4 regions of the Micromonospora humida genome follow, and region 4 is predicted to be linked to each of the others. Evidence: riboswitches for the same ligand, from Rfam matches in the RefSeq annotation. Region 4 holds a riboswitch; each other region holds the start of a gene.
The links. A riboswitch is a leader RNA that binds a small molecule or an ion and turns the genes downstream of it on or off. The one in region 4 is predicted to bind cyclic di-AMP.

Region 1: linked by a shared signal. The riboswitch ahead of JQX11_RS16885 (coiled-coil domain-containing protein) and the one ahead of JQX11_RS19535 (coiled-coil domain-containing protein) in region 4 are both predicted to bind cyclic di-AMP.
Region 2: linked by a shared signal. The riboswitch ahead of JQX11_RS28315 (C39 family peptidase) and the one ahead of JQX11_RS19535 (coiled-coil domain-containing protein) in region 4 are both predicted to bind cyclic di-AMP.
Region 3: linked by a shared signal. The riboswitch ahead of JQX11_RS33435 (C40 family peptidase) and the one ahead of JQX11_RS19535 (coiled-coil domain-containing protein) in region 4 are both predicted to bind cyclic di-AMP.

What each region holds. Positions count from the first base shown of each region.
Region 1 covers NZ_JAFEUC010000007.1:320,399-323,620, forward strand. The annotation lists gene JQX11_RS16880 (carbonic anhydrase) at 1-150, shown strand, start outside; gene JQX11_RS16885 (coiled-coil domain-containing protein) at 293-1,318, opposite strand; cyclic di-AMP (ydaO/yuaA leader) riboswitch at 1,322-1,453, opposite strand; gene JQX11_RS16890 (YibE/F family protein) at 1,620-2,963, opposite strand.
Region 2 covers NZ_JAFEUC010000017.1:119,327-122,548, reverse strand. The annotation lists gene JQX11_RS28325 (hypothetical protein) at 1-79, shown strand, start outside; gene JQX11_RS28320 (hypothetical protein) at 211-972, shown strand; cyclic di-AMP (ydaO/yuaA leader) riboswitch at 1,382-1,526, shown strand; gene JQX11_RS28315 (C39 family peptidase) at 1,786-2,637, shown strand; gene JQX11_RS28310 (hypothetical protein) at 2,701-3,222, opposite strand, start outside.
Region 3 covers NZ_JAFEUC010000006.1:372,864-376,085, reverse strand. The annotation lists gene JQX11_RS15140 (pyridoxamine 5'-phosphate oxidase family protein) at 1-16, opposite strand, end outside; gene dcd (dCTP deaminase) at 163-741, shown strand; gene JQX11_RS33435 (C40 family peptidase) at 791-1,831, opposite strand; cyclic di-AMP (ydaO/yuaA leader) riboswitch at 1,844-1,980, opposite strand; gene JQX11_RS15125 (C40 family peptidase) at 2,136-3,134, opposite strand.
Region 4 covers NZ_JAFEUC010000009.1:194,477-197,698, forward strand. The annotation lists gene JQX11_RS19525 (STAS domain-containing protein) at 1-247, shown strand, start outside; gene JQX11_RS19530 (SRPBCC family protein) at 346-813, shown strand; gene JQX11_RS19535 (coiled-coil domain-containing protein) at 886-1,944, opposite strand; cyclic di-AMP (ydaO/yuaA leader) riboswitch at 1,949-2,080, opposite strand; gene JQX11_RS19540 (cation diffusion facilitator family transporter) at 2,246-3,160, opposite strand.

The DNA of each region.
Region 1 (3,222 bases), on a different contig from region 4:
GCCCCCGCCCCCGAGCTGTCGGAGCCCACCGCCGCGGCGTCCGAGCCCGCAGCTGTGCCCCCCGGGCCCGCCCCGGCCCCCGAGCCCGCCGCCGCGGTGCCCGCACCGGCCGTGTCGGCCGGTGCCGCGCCGGCACCCGTCGCCTCCTGACCCGCACCCGGTCATGACGAAGGCCGCCCGGCTCAGCCGGGCGGCCTTCGTCATGCACCTCGATCAACCCTTCGGGGCCGATGGTGCGGTATCCGGGAGCCCGGACACCGCACCATCGCCGCCACGGTGTCGATCACGGTCGCTACAGCAGTGACACGTGGACGTGGTCGGTGTGGTTGGACGGCCCCGAGTACGAACTCCAGCCGTTGGCCGGGAACCAGATCTGCCGGTTCCAGATCACGTAGTAGATGCCCAGACGGTCCGAGTTGCGGATCAGGAACGCGGCGAGGTTGTTGCCGTACATCCGGGTGTCGTTGTTGTGCCACGGGCTGAACCCGCTGTTCTGCAACGACCAGTCGCACGCCCTGCCCTTGGGGTGCTCCCACGGCCCGCCGGGGCGGTAGCAGCCGACGAACCGGTTGAACCCGGCCCGCTTGACCTCCTTGTACATGTGCAGCGTGCGCGGGGTGATACAGCCGGACGTGGTCGGGTCGTTCTCGCTGCACGACTCCCCGCGCCAGTCGCCGTTGGCGGTCTGGCCGGGGGCGACGCGGGCCACCGGGGACGTCGCGTCGACCAGGCCGCCGGTGAAGCCCCGGCCGCCGACCAGGGCCAGTGCCTTGTCGGCCTCGGTCTTCTTCTTGGCCATCAGGTTGGCCTGCTTCTGCTGCTCCCGGACCTCGGCGTCGACGGCGAGCTTGGCCTGCTCGGCCCGGGTCTTGACCTTGTTGACCTCGGCCAGCTTGCCGGCGTTGACCATGTTCAGCTCGTCCAGGGCGGCGGCCCGGCGGACGAAGGCGTCCGGCGCGTCGCTCTCCAGCAGCGCGGCGACCGCGCCGACCCGACCCGTCCGGTACGACTGGGCGGCGATCTCGGTGACCTGCGGGGCCAGCGCCGCCAGCTCCTGCTCCGCCTTCTCCACCTCGATGGCGTATTCGAGCTGGCGCTTCTTGGACTTCTCCAGCCGGGTCTTCGCCGCCGAGTACTCCCGGTTGGTGGCCTCGATGACGTCGGTGAGCAGCTTCGGCTCGTCGTCCTCCTCGTGCCCCGAGGGGGTGGGCGCGTTGGGCGCGGCCGTCGCGGGGGCGGCGGCCGGTCCGGCGACGATCGCCAGGGCGGCGAGTACGGCCACTGCCGGCGTCAACCAGCGGCGTAGGGGTGCCGTCACAGTTTTCCCTTCCGTCGACCGCCGACCGGGTTAGCTGACGGGTTCGGGACGGAAGTGGCCCCTACCGCTGGCGCGGATTCACCCCAGGTGCTCGGTTCCCCGGCTCGCCGTACGGCGATTGGGCGGTGGCACCGCTGGCGCCGGTGGGCGCCTTCGGCGGTGACCGGCAGCGAGGTTACCCGAGAGTCGTACCGGGGATCTACGCCCGCAACCCGACCAAATGAGTATTTTCCCGATAGCGAGGGGTAATCAGTGACGCGACCGACAGGCGCGACCTCGCCTCCGGTCACGCAGCGCAGTGTCACCATGCGGTGTCCGTGCTCCCTTCCGGGTCTGGCCACCGTGCGGGGGCCGGGGTGGACGGTTCGCCGTGCCGGGGCGCGCTCAACGCCTCCAGCGCCTCGGCACGGTCGGGGGCGGGACGTGGGGTGGGCGGCGGCCCGGCCGTACCGGTGTCGGCCGGTCCCCGCCCGGCGGTCACGACCAGCGCGGCCAACCCGGTGGTCAGCGGCACCGCCGCCACCAGGCCGAGGGTCGCCACCGCGCTGCGGACGATCTCCTGGGCCAGGAACTCGCTGGTGAGGATCTGGCTCACCGGGCGGCTGTCGGCGGTGAGCAGGAGCAGCAACGGCAGTGACGCGCCCGCGTACGCCAGCACGATCGTGTTGACCGTGGACGCGATGTGCGCCCGGCCGACCCGGGTCGCCGCCCGGTAGAGCTGCAACCGGGACAGCCCCGGGTTGGCGTGCGCCAGCTCGGTGACGGTGGCCGCCTGGGTGACCGTGACGTCGTCGAGCACGCCGAGCGACCCGATGATGATCCCGGCCAGCAGCAGGCCGTGCAGGTCCACGTCACGCTGGTACATCGACAGCGTGGTGGCCTCCTCGCTGCCGTACCCGGTCAGGTGGGTGGCGGCGGTGGCCAGCGTGCCCAGCACGCCGGTCAGCACCAGGCTGCCCAACGTGCCCAGCACCGCCACCGAGGTCTGCGCGGTGATCCCGTGGGTCAGGTACAGCACCACGAACATGATCAACGCGGCGCCGGTGACCGCGATCGGCAGCGGCGCGCCCCCGGCGGAGATGCCCGGCACCACGAAGGTCAACAGGATGGCGAAGCTGGCCCCGAGGCCGGCCAGGGCGGCCAGTCCGCGCAGCCGGCCGAACGCCACGATCGCCGCCGCGAACAGGGCGACCAGCCAGAGCAGCGGCATGCCCCGCTGGTGCTCGGCGATGTGGTAGCTGCTCGCCGACGGATCGCTCGGGTCGGCCAACGCGACGAGCACCACCTCGTCGCCGACCGCCACCGTCGGCGCTCCCGGCCCGGACGGCACCGGCGTCTGCACCTCACGGCCCGCGTCCGGCCCCTGCTCGACGGCGACCGTCACCGTCCCGCACGGCCCGTCGGCCACCCCGGGGGGGCCGTCGGGGGTCTGCGGCGCGGGCGGGCACGGTTCGGTCACCACCCGGGTCACCGTGCCGTGGTGGCGGGGCACCTGCTCACCCTGGTCGATCTTCGGGGTCGCACCGGGCCAGAGCACCAGCGTGGCGATCACCGTGACCACGATGAGCGGCACCACCGTCATGACGAGGAGCCGTCGCACCCGCGGCGGGGTGGACGGAGCGGGACGGGTGTGGTCGGCGCCCATATGTGCGAGTTCTCCCAACGATCCGGGACGGGATACGTGTCAGCCGGCCAGCCGGTTCACCACGGACGGCGGGTCATCGTCGGACGATGGTAGCCACCACCCCGGCCCGCCCGGTTCGCCCTGCCCACGGTAGGTCGAGGCGGCGGGCCGGCACCGGCCGGTCCCGGCAGCCACCCCGTGCCGGGCCTCGACGGGCCGGGCCCCGACGCGCGCCGACCCACCCGTACCGGCCCGCCGGGCGGCCCGGACGGCTAGCGTG
Region 2 (3,222 bases), on a different contig from region 4:
GCTTCCGACGGCCACCCTGCCGACACCGGCCGGTCGGGTGCCCGCCGCCGCCGGGCCCCGGGCACCCCCGGCGGGCTGACCCCGCCCCACCGGGCCCGCCCGCCGCCACCACAGCCACGATCTCGTCCCCGTACCGGCCGGACGTTGCCCGCAACGGTCCCGCCCCGGTACGGCCCCGATCCGCCACATCCGCCCGCGAGGTGTCGACCCGTGAACACCGTGCTCTCCCAGTTCCTGATCGGGGTGCCGACCGCCACCGCGATCTGGTCCCTGCTGCTCGTCCTCGCGCTGACCGGCCTCGCGGTCCTGGTCGCCCGCCCCGAGCGGGACCAGGCGACCGAGCTGACCCCCGTCGTGCCGCCGCCGGACGACCCGCCCCCGGTCGCCGACCTGCGCCGCTACGCCGAGGAGGTGGCCGTCGCCGCCGCCGGGGCCGCGCAGACCGCCCGCCGGCACCGGGCCGCCTGGCTGGCCGCCCAGGACACCCTGGACCGGGCGTGGCAGGCGTACGACGAGGCCGAGACGACCGCCCGCCGGTTCGTCGGCGCGGGGGCGCTGCCCAGCCCGCGTACCCCCCGGACACCTGCCGAGTACGCGGGTCGGGAGCGGTGGCTGCACCAGGAGGCGGTGGCGGCGCACTGGCGGGGCGAGTTGTCGGTGGAGCGGCTGCGGGACGTCTTCGCGCACCGCGACGGCTGGGACCCGCGCCGGCACCCCGTCGAGCACGAGGTGATGCTCGCCCGGGCGGTCCGGGAGGACCGGCGTGCGGCGTACCGGGCGGCGGCCTGGCGGGAACGCGTCGCGTGGCGGGACGCCGAGTTGGCCGCCGAGGCCGCCCGTTCCCTGGCCGTCGAGGCGTACGCGGCGACGCAGCGGGTGCGGCCGGGCCGGGTCCCGCTGCCCCGCACCGCGACGTCGGCGGCGACCCGCCCGACGCGTGCCACCCGCTGGCACCCGGCCCGGGTCGGCTGACCACCCCGGGACCGCCGCCTCGGACGAGACTCGGATCGCCCTGCCCCGGCCCGGCCCGGCCCGGCCCGCCCTGCCCAGGGACGCCGCTGGCCGGGAGGCCGGAGCTCGGGGGCCGAATTGTTATTTTGGGCCGGTGTGGGGGGCGTCACGGCACGGGGGAACCGGACAGGCGGTCACAGGCGGTCACATCGACTCTGATGATCACCGGAGGTTGCGGACGGGTCGTCCGGTTGTCGCCCGGCCGGGCTCCGACGAGGCTTCGTCCCCGGGGCTGGCCTTTGCTGCCCGGCTGCCCCGGAAAATCGTCGACTCGACGATGTTTACGCAGCTCACGGGGCTTGGCGGGAGGGAAGGGCGGCCAGTAGTGTCGCTGCGGTCCGGTGCGGTTTCCGATCGCAGGAGGCGACGCCGCACCGACCCGCTCAATCGTGCGAGTCACGAACCGGGGACCCACATGCACCACCTGGGGTGAATCTCCGGGCCACGGCCCGGGGTAGGGCGATCTTCCCGCCCGAATCCGTCAGCTAACCCGGTCGGCGGCAGCGGAAGGAGTTCCATCCTCGTGCAGCATGACCCCACCCCCTCGGTTGTCCCTCCACCTCGGTGCCGGGGTACCGCCGGACCGTCGCGCCTGAGGCGCTGACCCGGCCGTCCACCCCGCCGCCCGACCCCGTCGGGCGACCCGCCGATCCGTCCGGCTCCCGTCGGGCGGTCCCTGCCGAACGAGCGGCTGAACACCCGATCCGCGCGTGGCGTACCCGCCACGTGCCGGTCCGGCGTGCCTGGCCGCCTCGCCCCGTGGAGGAACACCCCGTGAAGCACCACATGAAGCGTCAGCTCCGCCGACTGGGCGCCCAGCGCCCGTACCGGATGGTCGTCGGCTCGGCGGCGGTCCTCGTCCTGGCCGCCGGTGGCACCGCCCTGGCCGCCGGGATCGACGACGCCCCGACCGACCAGCAGCGCGCCACCGCCGTGGCCGAGACCGCCCCCCGCCTCGACGACGTCGCCAGCCGCGCCCAGGCCCGGGTGGCCACCCCCGCCCCGACCAGCCCGTCGGCCACCCCCTCGGCGAGCCCCACCCCGTCGCCGCGCGTCACCCGGGCCAAGGTCCGCGCCACCGCCGACCCGGACCTGACCCGCAAGGCGGCCCCGAAGCCCCCGTCGTCGAAGGTCCTGCGCTACGACTACCAGGCCCAGACCACCTACTACTACTGCGGCCCGGCGGCGGTGCGCAACGCGCTCAGCGCGGCCGGCATCGAGCGTGGCCAGGACGACCTCGCCGCCCAGCTGGGCACCACCGAGATGGGCACCAACTCGGCCGAGGACACCACCCGGGTGCTCAACGCCGTGGTCAAGGGCGACCCGTACCGGACCCGGATGTTCGCCGGCACCCCGAGCGACGCGCAGGTCGAGCGGCTCCGGGCCGACGTGGTCGCGGCGGTCACCGACCAGCGGGCCGTGGTCGCGAACGTGGCCGGGGACGCCACCGACCTCGACGGCGGCTGGCACTCCTTCCCCGGGGGCCACTACGTCGCCGCTGTGGGCTACCGGGACGACGGCCGTACCGTACGGATTGCCGACTCGGCCGACCCGTCCCTGCCGGCCTACTGGGTCAGCGTGACCACCCTGGCGAACTGGATCGCCACCCGGGGCTACTCGGCCTGATCCGTAACCCGCACGGGACGGGCGTCGATCCATGTGGGTCGACGCCCGTCGCGTGTCACGGGATCAGTAGTCGATGAAGCCGTACAGGGCCAGGTGGTTGGACTTCGTGCCGGTCACGGTGTGGCCGATCGGGGAGGACCGCACGGCACCCTTGACGAAGAGATAGTCGATCTTGCTGGAACCGCTGGTGGCGGCCGAACCGTAGCCGGTCATGCCGAAACCGTTCAGCGTGCTCGCCGCGATGCCGGTCCGGTTGGCGTCGATGCCGACGATCCGGATCGTCGAGGCGTTCAGCAGACTGGTGGCGTCCGCCCCGATGTTGATGCCGCTGCCGGCGATGCCGGTGATCCCGTCCCCGGCGCAGGCATTCTGCCGGTTCTCCTGCGGTAGGTGCATGGTTGCGGCGAACACGCTGGTGCCGGTTGCCTTGATGGTGAAGCGGGCCGCGATGGCGCTGGTCCGCTTCCACTTGTAGTAGTCGGTGGTGTCCGGGTCGCTGTTCGGCGGTTTGTAGAGCGTGCACCCGGCGCCGCCGCCGTAGGCGGTGCCCGGCTTCAACCAGCCGGCGCTCCAGTACTTGGAGAC
Region 3 (3,222 bases), on a different contig from region 4:
CGGACCAGGATGCCATGCGGTCATCCTATCGAACAGACGTTCTAAAATCAGTCCGACACGCAGGTCGAACGGCCCGACGTACGCCTCGGAGCCAGCGACGACGCCGGCCGGTGGGGCGGCCCGGTGGGCGGGTCCGGCCGGGGCGCTGGATATGGTGTCCCGATGCTGCTCTCCGACCGGGACCTCGTCTCCGAGATCAAGGCGGGCGCGCTGGCGCTGGAGCCGTTCGAACCGAGTCTGGTGCAGCCCTCCAGCATCGACGTGCGCCTCGACAAGCTGTTCCGGGTGTTCAACAACCACCTCTACACCCACATCGACCCGGCGATGCAGCAGGACGACCTGACGTCGATGGTGGAGGTGCCGGCGGGCGAACCGTTCGTGCTGCACCCGGGCGAGTTCGTGCTCGCCTCCACGCTCGAGGTCATCTCGCTCGGCGACCAGCTCGCCGGCCGGCTGGAGGGCAAGTCGAGCCTCGGCCGACTGGGGCTGCTCACCCACTCGACCGCCGGTTTCATCGACCCGGGTTTCTCCGGCCACGTCACGCTGGAGCTGTCGAACGTGGCCAACCTGCCGATCACCCTCTGGCCGGGCATGAAGATCGGCCAGCTCTGCATCTTCCGGCTCTCCTCGCCGGCCGAGCACCCGTACGGCTCCGCGGTGTACGGATCGCGCTACCAGGGCCAGCGTGGGCCGACGCCCAGCCGCTCCTGGCAGAACTGGCGCACCTGGCCCATCGGCTGACGCGGCGTGCCGTGTCCGGGCCCCGGGTCCGGGGCCCGGACACGGTGGCTCAGCCGGGTCGGCCGTAGCTGTTGACCGGCCCGTCGTCGACCCGCTTCATCGTGATCGGTTTGCCCGCCTGGGAGGCGTGCACGACCCAGCCGTCCCCGACGTACATCCCGACGTGGTGCAGGTCGGAGTAGTAGAAGACCAGGTCGCCGGGGCGCAGGTCGGCCCGGCTCACCCGGTCGGTGACCTGGCGCTGCTGCCGGGCGTTGTGCGGCAACGACACCCCGGCCTTCGCCCAGGCGGCCATGGTCAGCCCGGAACAGTCGTAGTTGTTCGGGCCGGCCGCGCCCCACACGTACAGCTTGCCGATCTGGGCGCAGGCGAACTTGACCGCCGTACCGGCCGGGCCACCGGGGTAGCCGGCGGGGCAGGGGGCCGGGCGCAGCTTGCCGCCGCCGCCGTTGCCGTAGACCGTCAGCCGCAGCTTCTGCAACCGGTCGATCTCGGTGTTGATCTGCTTCTTGCGGGCCGCGAGCTGTGCTTCGGTACGGGTGAGCTGGGCGACCATCTCGTCCAGCGGTGCCTTGGTCGCGGCGAGTTCGTCGCGGAGCTGGGCGACCTCCCGCACCTCGCGCTGCTGGCGGCTGGCGAACCGGTCCAGCAGCCCCAACTGTTCGACCACCTGGCTCGGGCTGCGGCTGCCCAGCAGGGCGTTGACGGTGGACACGTTCTCGCCCTTGTACGCCTGCACGGCGAGGCCGCTGACCTGGTTCATCGCCTGGTCGACGCGGCGTTGCAGGGGGGCGATCCGCTTGCCGAGCGCGTCGGCCTGCCGGCGCTTGGCGGCGAGGTCGATGCGGGTGGCGTTGTGCTGTTCGATGAGCGGTTCGAGCTTGTTCCAGTCCTGGTCGATCTGTCGCTCGATCTCGGCGACCGAGGGGTCGGCGTGCGCTGCCGTGGGGCCACCTGTCAGTACGACCGCGGCGGCGGCCAGGGTGGCGAGGGTGGTGGTGAAGCGGGACCAGCGTGGGCGCGGCACCGTCGTGTTCCGGGCGACCTGGGTCGTCCGGTGCGACGGTGGCCGCGGGGCATGGTGTGCCACCGGGCTCCGGGCTCCTTCTTCCTCGACCGCCTACCGGGTTAGCTGACGGGTTCGGGCGGGAAGGGAGCGCCCTACCGCGGTGGTCGCGGATTCACCCCGGCGTACCTGGGTCCCCGGCTCGCCCGGAGGCGACTCGGCGGTGCCGGTCGACGCCACCCCGGGCGGGGCGGACCTGGTGCCGACCGACGATTGACCAGAGTAGAGACGCTCGTTATCGATCCGCAACCCGCCGGGCCGGCACACTCCGTGACCGGAAAACACGCAACCCCCGGCCCATCGGGCCGGGGGTTGACGTATGTGCTGGTCAGGGGCGGCGGAAGCCGGCCACCGGCATGTAGTTGATGCTGGTCACCTGGACCGGCTTACCGGTCCGGGGCGCGTGCACCATCATGTCGTTGCCCAGGTAGAGCCCGACGTGGTGCAGGTCGCTGAAGAAGAACACCAGGTCTCCGGGGCGGGCCTCGGAGCGCGGGATGGCCTTGCCCTCGTTCCACTGCGCACCGGTGAAGTGGGTCAGCGAGATGCCTGCCGCCTTGTACGCGAACTGGGTGAGCCCGGAGCAGTCGAACGAGTTCGGCCCGGTGGCGCCCCAGACGTACGGGTCACCGACCTGCGCGCAGGCGGTCGCGATCGCGGTCCGGGCGGCGGAGCTGACCACGCCGTTGATCGTGGGGCAGCCGTTCACCTTCACCGTGGTCTTCGGCATCGCCGCCTGCAACCGCTTGATCTCGGTGTTGATCTGGGTCTTCTTGGCCGCGAGCTCCTTCTCCTGCTTCACCTCGGCGGCGATCAGGGTGTCGAGCTTCTGCTTCTCGGCGTCGTACTTGCGGCGGACCACGAGCACGGCCTCGACCTCCCGGCGCTGCTCGGCGGCGAGCCGGTCCAGGATGGTCAGCTGCGTGGCGAGGGTGCCCGGCTTGGTGGTGGTGAGCAGCGCGCTCAGCTCCTGCGAGGGGCCGGACTTGTAGTAGCGGGAGGCGAGGTCACCGACCCGGCCCAGGGCGAGTTCGCTCTGCAGGGCCAGCGGCTCGATCTTCTTCTGGAGGTCGGCCGACTTCTTGCGGTTGACCTTGAGCTGGGCCCGGACCTTGTTGTAGTCCTCGATGGTGGGTTCGAGCTGCTCCCACTGCTTGTCGAGAGCCGCCTCGATCTCCTCGGGCGACGGCGCGGCGTGGGCCGGCACCGCGAGCATCCCGGCACCGACGGCGACCGCCGCGACCAGGGTGAGCAGGCGGCGGGCGACCCGCCGGAGGGCTGCCGGCCGGGCGGGCGGCTGGCCCTGGGCGTGACGGTGAGGGGGCATGGTTGCCACCGGCGTCGACTCCTTTGCAACCGACCGCCGGGCGCCTCGCTAAGGGGAAGAAGGAGGCAGACGTCCCACAGCGGCCGGT
Region 4 (3,222 bases):
GGCCAAGGGTCGGCCCGCGCGGATCGAGCTGAACATGCGACTCGTCACCTTCATCGACTCCGTCGGGATCAGCGCCATGGTCGCCGGCTTCCAGACCGCCGAGGTCAGCGGCGTCAAACTGATCGTCACCGAGCCGAGCCGGTTCGTGCACCGACAGCTCTGGGTCACCGGCCTGCTCGGGCTCTTCGGTGCCCCGGAGCCGTACTTCGCCGGTGCCGCCACCCCGGAGGTCCTGCCCGGCGCCTGACCGGGCCACCGGTCGGCGTCGACGCCACTGACCAGGGACGTTGCCAGTCCGTCTCCGGTACGGCACGATCGTGCGACCGACGACGGTCAGGAGGCCCGGTGGTCCGGCGGGAGAGCTTCAGCTACACGGTGCAGGCGCGCTGCTCACCGGCGGACGCGATGGCGCTGCTGAGCGACCTGTCCCGGCAGGAGGAGCTGCATCCCCTGATCGTCCGGGTGCGCCGGCTGCCCGCCCGGCCGGGTGCCCTGGCCAGCTACGCGATCACCGACCGGCTGGAGCTGGGGCCGCTGCGGTTCCCCGTCACCTACCAGGCCGACGTGCTGCTGGCCGGCGACGACGAGATCGTGACAGTGGCCCGCCAGCAGCCCGGCACCACCGTACGCAACCACACCCGGCTGCGGATGGAGGGTGACCTGCTGCGGATCGACGTGGAGATCACCCTCGCCGCGCCGGCCCCGCTGTTCGGCTACGCCTTCCGGCAGGCCCGCGCCGCCCACCTGGGGTTGGCCAGCCGCCTCGGCGCGGTCCTGGACAGCCGGGCCGGCGACCCACCCCCCGCCGGCTGACGACCGCCGACACCCGCCCGGACGGTCGCGCCGCGGTGGCCCGCCCTGAGCGGACGGGCCACCGCGCCGGGATCAGATCATCGACAGGTGCACGTGGTTGGTGTGGTCGCTGGACGGGTCCCCGTTGCCCCCGCTGTACGCCTTCCACCCGCTGCTCGGCAGCCAGATCCGCTTGAACCAGATCACGTAGAGCACACCGAGCCGGTCGGCGTTGCGGATGAAGTACGCGGCGAGGTTGTTGCCGTACGTCCGGTCGCCGCCACTGGCCACCCCGCCGAAGCCGCCCTTCTGGGCGGCGAAGTCGCACGCCCGGCCCTTGGGGTGCTCGCCGGAGCCGCTGGGCCGGTAGCAGGAGACGTACCTGGTGAAACCGGCCGCCTTGGCCTGGTTCAGGGCGTTGAGCGTACGCGGGGTGATACAGCCGTTGGCCGGCGTCGGGTCGTTGACGCTGCACGACTCGGACGGCCAGGAGCCGTCGGAGTTGCGGGGTGCGCCCTTGGCGTTGCTGGTGGACGTGCCGTCCGAGCTGCCGGAGTCGCGGGAGGTGGGGGCCGGCTTGTCGGCGGCGGCCACCGCCAGCGCCCGCTCGGCCTGCTCCTTGCGCTTGCCCATGGTGGCGACCTGCTTGCGCTGTTCGGTGATCTCCCGGGTGACCGCCGCCCGGGTCCGGGTGGCCTGGTCCCGGGTCTCGATCATCGTGCGCAGTTCCTGGTCCTCCCGGGTGGCGACCGTCTCCAGCGCCGCCGCGCGGTCCAGGAAACCGCTCGGGGTGTTGCTGTTGAGCAGGGCGGACATCGGCCCGAGCCGGCCGGTGCGGTAGGCCGCGCCGGCGATCTCGCCGACCTTGGCGGTCTGCGTGACCAGCTGCCCCTCGATGGTCTTGAGCTGTCCGTCGAGTTCCTGCTGGCGCTTGGTGGAGCGCTCCAGGGCGGCCTTGGCCTCCAGCCAGCCCTTGCTGGCGGCGTCGAGCTGGTCGCGCAGCGCCGGGGTGCCGCCCTCGTCGTCGTCGCCGGGGGCGGCGAGCCGGGTGGCAGGCGCGGCGGCGGCCGGGGTGAACGGTGCGGCCGACACGCCCAGGGCCAACGCCGTGACGACTGCGGCCAGCAGCCGCGTGGTGGTGCGTACGTGCATGCGGATGTCCTTCCGTCAGCCGCCGACCGGGTTAGCTGACGGGTTCGGGACGGAAGATCCCTACCGCTGACGCGGATGCACCCCAGGAACGTGGTTCCCCGGTTCGCCCGGGCGGGCGATTAGGCGGCGGCCTCTGCCTGGCGGAGACCGGGGCCGAGCCTACCGGTACGCGAGTGACGCCTGCCTACCTCGTGACTGAGGGTACGAGAGTGAATACCCTCAAAAGGTTCAAACGACGCAAATTTCCGCGATCTCTGTGCGGGAGTACCCGGCGGGGCTGACCGTCCGGCCCGGGGCGGGGTCACCAGTGGGCGGGGCCGCATGCGCCGGGGCTCGCCCCGGGCTCGACCTGGAGGGTGGCGTGCTCGATGTGGAAGTCCTCCCGCAGGGCGCCCCGGGCGGCCGCCAGCACCGCGCCGACCTCGGCGTCACCGGCCAGGGTGAGGTGGGCCGAGGCGACGTCCATGCCGGAGGTGAGCGTCCAGACGTGCAGGTCGTGCACCTCGGCGACACCGGGCACGGCGGTCAGCCGGTCGTGCACGGCGGTCACCGGCAGGTGCTCCGGGGCGGCCTGGACCAGGATGCGCACCGCCGCCCGGCCGAGCCGCCAGGTGCGGGGCAGGATGAACACGCCGATCGCCACGGCGACCAGTGGGTCGGCCCACCACCAGCCGGTGCCGGCGATCAGCAGCGCCGCCACGATCACCCCGACCGAACCGAGCAGGTCGCCGAGCACCTCCAGGTACGCCCCGCGCAGGTTGATGCTCTCCTTGGCGCCCTCCCGCAGCAGGCCGAACGCGACGATGTTGGCGAGCAGGCCGAGCACCGCCACCACCAGCATCGGGCCGGCCAGCACCTCGGGTGGCTCGCCGAACCGGCGGACCGCCTCGATCAGCACGTAGACCGCGACCCCGCTGAGCAGGACGGCGTTGGCCAGGGCGGCGAGCACCTCCAGCCGGTAGAGGCCGAAGGTGCGCTGCGGGTCCCGGGCGGCCCGCCGGGTGGCGGTGATCGCGGCCAGCGCCATCCCGATGCCGAGCACGTCGGTGAACATGTGCCCCGCGTCGGAGAGCAGGGCCAGCGAGCCGGTGCCGAAGGCGGCCACCGCCTCGACCACCATGAGCACGGCGAGCAGCCCGAACGCCGCCCAGAGTCGACCCCGGTGCCGGTGCGCGGCGTTGCTCACCGTCGCGCTGTGGTCATGACCTGCGCCCACGTCCACACCCTCCGTCGCCGCTGCGGACCCGCTCCAATCTATGCTCACATCGCTATGTATGC